One region of the Arthrobacter sp. UYNi723 genome, then DNA from elsewhere that is predicted to be linked to it. Evidence: predicted binding sites of a transcription regulator. Region 1 holds the regulator's gene; the other holds the start of a gene.
The links. Region 1 encodes LexA, which represses DNA repair genes until DNA is damaged. Its sites were predicted from a motif close to TCGAACANNTGTTCGA; they were not measured.
Positions count from the first base shown of each region.

Region 2: the regulator LexA is predicted to act here: its motif matches at 1,756-1,771, upstream of ACVWY0_RS05670 (LexA family protein).

Region 1 covers NZ_JBSRZM010000024.1:27,026-30,434, forward strand. The annotation lists gene ACVWY0_RS17005 (ATP-dependent DNA helicase) at 1-1,732, shown strand, start outside; gene lexA (transcriptional repressor LexA) at 1,823-2,569, opposite strand; gene ACVWY0_RS17015 (LysM peptidoglycan-binding domain-containing protein) at 2,919-3,359, shown strand.
Region 2 covers NZ_JBSRZM010000005.1:95,467-98,875, reverse strand. The annotation lists gene ACVWY0_RS05685 (DUF4193 domain-containing protein) at 25-324, shown strand; gene ACVWY0_RS05680 (hypothetical protein) at 296-721, shown strand; gene ACVWY0_RS05675 (hypothetical protein) at 790-1,698, shown strand; gene ACVWY0_RS05670 (LexA family protein) at 1,829-2,257, shown strand; gene ACVWY0_RS05665 (Y-family DNA polymerase) at 2,273-3,409, shown strand, end outside.

The DNA of each region.
Region 1 (3,409 bases):
CCCTGCCCTGGACCGCCCGGTCAAGGTGGCCCTGGTCAAGGGCCGCTCCAACTATGTCTGCCAGCACAAGCTCGAAGGCGGGTTCCCCTCCGAGGAACCCGCCGAGGGCCAGCTGTTCTCCCTCGGCGAAGACACCAGCGTCCCGCATTTCGCCGCCGCATTGGGCGGGCCGTCGTCCCAGCTGGGCAAGGAAGTGGTGCGCCTGCGCGAGTGGGCGGAGAAGACCACCACGGGCGACCGTGACGAACTCCTGCCCGGCGTTACTGACCGGGCCTGGCGGCAGGTTTCGGTGACGTCCATGGAATGCCTGGGGGCCCAAAAATGCCCCATGGCAGCCGAATGCTTCAGCGAACTGGCGCGCCACGACGCCGCCGAGGCCGACGTCGTGGTGACCAACCATGCCATGCTCGCCGTCAGCGCCTTTGAAGGCCTGGCAGTGCTTCCCGAATACGACGTTGTGGTGGTGGACGAGGCCCACGAACTGCAGGACCGCGTCACCGGGGCGGTGTCGGGTCAACTCTCCGTGGCAATGGTCCACGCTGCGGCGTCGGGCGCACGGAAACACACGGCCATCACCGTGGATGCGCTCAACGCCGCTGCCGCCAACCTGGAACTCGCCCTTGCCGGAGTGCCCAACGGGCTGCTCCCCAACGGCCTCAACGACGAACAGCTGGACTGCGTGGACCAGTTGCGTGAGGCCTGCCGCGCTGCCCTGTCCGATTCCAAGGGTGACGGCAGCCAAACGGCCGACGGCGGCCGGCAGCTCGCGCGCTCACGCCTGATGCTGATCCTCGAACTTTGCGAACGGCTGATTGTTGCCCGGGAAAACCGGGAAGTGGTGTGGTTCTCCCGCGCAAGTTCCTTCGATCCGCAGCATGGCTATGCGCAGCCCGACGAGTCCGCGCCGGCCCTGGTCAACATCGCGCCGCTCAGCGTTGCCGGCAAGCTCCGCGAGGGGCTTTTCGCCGGCCACACCGTGGTGCTGACCTCTGCAACGCTTGCCATCGGCTCAGCCTTTGAACCGGCTGCCGGCGGCTTGGGACTGGTGGGGGAGGGCGCGCCCAGCTGGACCGGGATCGACGTCGGATCGCCCTTTGACTATCCCAAGCAGGGGATCCTTTACGTCGCAGGGCACCTCCCCAAGCCAGGCCGCGGGGCGTCGCCGGAGGCCCTCGATGAACTTGAGGCGCTGATCCGGGCGTCCGGCGGCGGTGCCCTGTGCCTGTTTTCGTCCCGGCGTGCGGCCGAGGAGGCCGCTGAGGCGATGCGTCCCCGGCTTGGCCTCAGCATTCTCTGCCAGGGCGACTCCACCATGACGGCCCTCGTGAAGCAGTTCGCCGACGAGCCCGATACCTGCCTGTTCGGCACCATGTCCCTGTGGCAGGGCGTAGATGTTCCGGGTGGATCATGCCGGCTGGTGGTGATCGACCGCATTCCGTTCCCGCGGCCGGATGACCCGCTGATGACCGCACGGTCCCGCGCCGTTGCGCAGGCCGGCGGAAACGGCTTTATGGCGGTATCGGCGACCTACGCGGCCATCCGCCTGGCCCAGGGCGCTGGCAGGCTGATCCGTTCCACCGGAGACAAAGGCGTGGTGGCCGTGCTTGATTCCCGGCTTGCCACCGAGCGCTACGCCGGATTCCTCCGCGCCGCGCTGCCACCGTTCTGGCCCACCACGGACCGCAAAACGGCGTTCGCCGCCCTGGAAAGGCTGGCCGGGAAGGGCGCCTGACTGAACGCGGATCCTGCGAGGGTCCTACAAGCCAGGGCCCGTCCTAACCAGGGCGCTTCCTAGCCAGCGCGTGCAGCGCCGGCTGGCGTCCTATAGCGACCGCAGGACCGAGACGACCTTGCCCATGATTGTGGCGTGATCGCCCAGGATGGGCTCGTACTGGGTGTTCTGCGGCAACAGCCACGTGTGGCCATCGCGCTGGCGGAAGGTCTTGACGGTGGCTTCGTCGTCCAGCAGGGCCGCGACAATATCGCCGTTGGAGGCGTCTGCCTGCCGGCGGACCACTACCCAGTCGCCGTCGCAGATGGCAGCGTCCACCATGGAGTCGCCGGCCACGCGCAGCATAAACAGCTCACCCTGGCCCACGAGCTGCCGGGGCAGGGGCATCACGTCTTCCACCACCTGATCAGCAAGGATGGGCCCGCCAGCCGCGATCCGGCCCACCAAAGGCACCATGGCGGTGTCCATGGCAGAGGGCAGTTCGGTGACCGTTCCGCCGATGCCGTGCAGCACTGAGGGCTTGGTTGTCCCGTTGGACTTTGTGGACCCGCCGTCCAGCGTCAACGGCATCAGGACTTCCATGGCGCGCGGACGCTTGGGGTCCCGGCGAAGGTATCCCAGCTTCTCCAGTTGTGAGAGCTGGTGGGTCACGCTCGACAAACTCGCCAGGCCCACGGTGTCACCGATTTCACGCATCGACGGCGGATAGCCGTTGTCATTCACCGAGCGCTGGATGGTTTCAAGGATCTTCTTTTGGCGGGCGGTGAGCCCCTTGGGGGTCCGTTGGGGCTGGCGGCGCTGCGGTGTCGCCTTGCCCTCGGCGGCTGGTGCTGCCATGTTCGCCAATGCCTTTCGGTTGTCCGGCTCCGCTCCGGCCGCTGGTGCCTGGAACGCCCCGGGGCTGGTGTCGGAGTTGATTGTCAGACCCTGCTGATCAACTACAGAGGTGGTTGTTCTTTGATCCAAACGTAGGCCAGCCACAGGCCTTTTTCAAACATTTGTTCTAGCGAGTCTCGACAATATTCGTTGATAAGTGCTAAAAATGAAGAAGCAAAGTTCGAACATGTGTTCTACTCGTTGCTTGCGGATTCGAATATTCGAATTTATGGACGGCTCAGGCCGGTACCGGCAAGTGGACGCGGAGGGCGCGCCGGGCAGCACAGTATGGTCCAGGAGGGCTCATTTCATGTCAGCTATATCTGCTTCGCAGGACTCGCGTCCGCAGCTCATTTCCGTGCAGGACCTCACCTCGCGGCAGTGGTCCGCACCCGTTTCGACGTCGGGTTCGGCGCCAAGGCAGCGCAGGGAATCGTTGCCGCCGCTGCGCCTGACCCGCAGGGGCCGGATTGTCCTCATCGGCATCCCGCTGGTGATCCTTGCCGCAATCCTGCTTTCCCTGGCGGGTTTCCTCAACGCCCCGGCAAAGGCCGCCGATTCTGCCGCCGACCTGTCACTGACGCCAACAGTCTCGGTCACGGTGCAGGCCGGCCAGTCACTCTGGGCCATTGCCAGTGCGGTGGCGCCCGAGCGTGATCCCCGTGATGTCATCGCGGATATTGCCCAGTTGAACAACCTTTCCGCCGGGGGCGTTGTCCCCGGACAGCAACTCTTCGTCCCCACCAGGTAAAGAGCCTGCAGGCTCGGGCGTGTGCCGCCGCAGGCCGTCACATTTTCCGG
Region 2 (3,409 bases), on a different contig from region 1:
TCAACAGAAAAGAGATGCACCTTCGTGGCAACCGATTACGACGAACTCCGCACCGACGTCAAGGAGTCCCAGGAGAACTCGCTGGAGGCCCTGAAGACCGCCAAAGCGCCCGACGCCCGGTCCGTGGTCCAGGAGCTGGACGAGGCTGATACTTCGGACGGCCTGACCCCTGGTGGCGAGTTTATTGCCGAAGAGCTCGTCGTTCAGGTCATCCCGCAGGCTGACGATGAGTTCACCTGCTACTCCTGCTTCCTGGTCCGCCACCGTTCGCAGAAAGCGCGCGAGAAGGACGGCCATGCCTACTGCGTCGAGTGTGTTGGCTGAACCCCACTACTGGCCGGCTGTTCCGGAGCGCATCTGGGACAGCATCCGCGAAGAATTCACCCTGCCGACCGCAACGGACCTGGAGACGCATTTTCAGGCACTGGGTAATCCAGAAGCGATGCGCCGTGCAGTCCGGGTGTTCATCGGGGAGGACACATTCTGCCCGGGCTTCCAGCTCAAAGACGGGCTCTTTCACGAACCGGTGCTGTGGCTGTTTGATCAGGCGATGAACCTGAAGATTCCTCACAACGTGTTCGCCGCCTGGATGGTCAGTCGGCTGCATGGAGACGCCAGCTCCCGTTCCCGTCCCGTGGACATGCTGGGCAGCATGGCGCTGCTCCAGAACTCTCTGGCTGCCTTCTGTGACAGGTACCGGCCGGTCGAAAAGCGCCGGTGATGGCTGGCGGCGGTGACCGCACACCGTCTCGTAGACTGCCTCTGGAGCTTGAAAGCTATGGGGGAGACATGAAGAAGAGCAACATGGTGTTCAACACCAAACGGATGCCGGAGAAGTGGCGGCGTCACTTCAAGATCTACCGGGCCAAGATCAGCATCTATCTGGATACTGCGGACTTCGGCACCCCGCTCATGGTGGACGCTTCCGAGATGATGGAATTCCTGCCTGCGGGCGTAAATCAGGCGTCCTTCGTCGAGAACATTGGCCCAGTCAGACCAGGCGCCGAGGCAGTGTGGATAGAAGCAGAAGTCCCGGAAGGGCTGCCCTCGCGCCCAAATGTGCGGCGGATCGGGGCGATGGTGCACCGCAGCACCACGCGTACCAACTTCAAGGTCCAGCCCTTCACCGGCGCCCCGCATGAGTACTGGATCGAAGCATATCTCCGGGACGCGGACGGGCTCTCGATCCGGCTGGAGCAGGACGTCCGGTTCCGGCTCAATGACCGCGGCTTCCTGACTGGCATGGAATTCATGGTGTATCGGAGCGTGCTTCATCCCGGTGGCCCGTTCGGGGACACCAAGAGCATGTTCACCAGTGGCTTCGATGCCGAGGAGGGTCAGGCCCCGGCTGTTGAGGCGATGAACAGGGTGTTTTTTGCGCTGGCTCTCATGAATTGCCGCAACGTCACTTTGAGGGAGCGTGGCTCCAGCAAGGCGAATGGCCCCGGACCAACTGGGGACGCATTCCACGAGGTCGTGATTGATGGGACCGCCCGGAGTTCGGCAGGAGCGATTAGTGGCGCCGGGGACGGTACTGGCAGACGCCACTTGGCGCGCGGTCACTTCAAGACCTTTACCGAAGATGCGCCGCTGCTCGGTAAGCATGTGGGGACGTATTGGTGGGGCTGGCAGCTTCGTGGCCAGGAGGGCTCCGGCGTCATTGAGAAGACCTACACGCTGAGGGCCGACAGCCGCTGACCCTGCCCCTTCTCCAATTTCAAGCTACGCGCTCCCGCTGGCCGGCGGTATGATTGTTCGAATAGATGTTCACATGTTGATAACCCTGTGGAGAACATAGTTTCGATAATACCCGGGAGGTAGTAGGCCGATGAGCGCTGTCGTTCTCGCCACTCTTGATGTGTGGTCCTCGGACCAGCTCGGGCCCCTCTACTGTTCGGTGGCTGTGCCGGCCGGATTCCCGTCTGCCCAGGATTACTTCACCGGCCGCGTCGACCTGAACAAACACCTCATCAATGACATCACCAGCACGTTCCTGGTCAGGGTGTCCGGGCACTCGATGGACGGCGCTGGCATCTCCGATGGCGACGAGCTGGTCGTGGACAGATCGCTGACACCTGTCGACGGCAACGTCGTCGTCGCGATCATCGAGGGGGAACTGACCATCAAGAGGCTGCGGCTGGAGCACGGACGCGTGAGGCTGGCCGCGGAGAATCCGGCTTACCCTGACGTTGTTGTCCCGGAGCTCGCAGAGCTCAGCATCTGGGGCGTCGTTACCCGATGCCTCCATCGGCTTTAGGCCGGTTCGCGTCTGATGCACGATCTTTCAGGCGGCCGGGTCGAGCGGACGGCCCTCATTGACGTGAACTCGTTCTACGTTTCGTGTGAGCGTGCCTTCGACCCGAAGCTGGAGGGTAAGCCGGTGGTGGTCCTCTCCAACAATGATGGCTGCGTTGTCGCCAGATCCAATGAGGCGAAAGCCCTGGGCATCGAAAACGGCGACCCCTGGTTCAAGCTCAAGGCCGATCCCAGACTCGGGGAGCTCATTGCGAAATCCAGCAATTACGAGCTCTACGGAGATTTGAGTTCCAGGGTCATGGAGCTGATCGGCCGCTACAGCTATCTGGTCGAGGTGTATTCGATCGACGAAGCATTCGCCATGCTGCGGGGCGAGCCACACGAGCTGGAGCGCATCGGGCGGGAGATCAAAACTGCCGTGGCCAAGCACGTCGGCCTGCCGGTCTGTGTCGGTATTGCCCCCACGAAGACCCTGGCGAAGTTCGTGAATCGGGTTGCGAAGCAGAACCCTGCCCTCGGCGGGGTGTGCAGCTACGACACGCTTGCTGTGCCTCATCGGGACCACATCATGGCCCGGGTGCCGGTGACAGGTATCTGGGGGATTGCCGGGCGGCTCGGGAAGAAGCTGAACGCCCTGGGGATCTTCACGATCGCTGATCTCAAGGCGACAGACCCCGTGGTCATGCGGAAGAAGTTCTCGGTGCTGATGCAGCGCACGATCATGGAGCTCAACGAGATCCCCTGCATCCCGCTGGAAACCGAGATCGCCAGTAAGAAGCAGCTCATCTTTTCGAGGTCATTCTCGAAGCCGGTAACCTCGGCGGCCAGGATGCACGAGGTGATGGCGATCTACGCCCAGCAGGCTGCCATCCGGCTGGCGAAGGACCACCAGCAGACCAAGCTGATGTCCTGCTTCGCCGGCACGTCCCACTTCAACGAACGGTTCTCCTCGTTCCCGTCTGCGACCGTGAAACTGCCGGCGCCGACGGCAGATCCGGTAGTCCTGACCAAGGCTGCGACCTCAGCCCTGGAGCAGTGGATCGTGGACGGTGTGCCGTATGCCAGGGCCGGAGTGTTGCTGATGGATCTGTCGCCGGCCGGAGCTGCGCCGCAGCTACCCATGTTTGCCACCGCGCACGAGGAAAAACACATC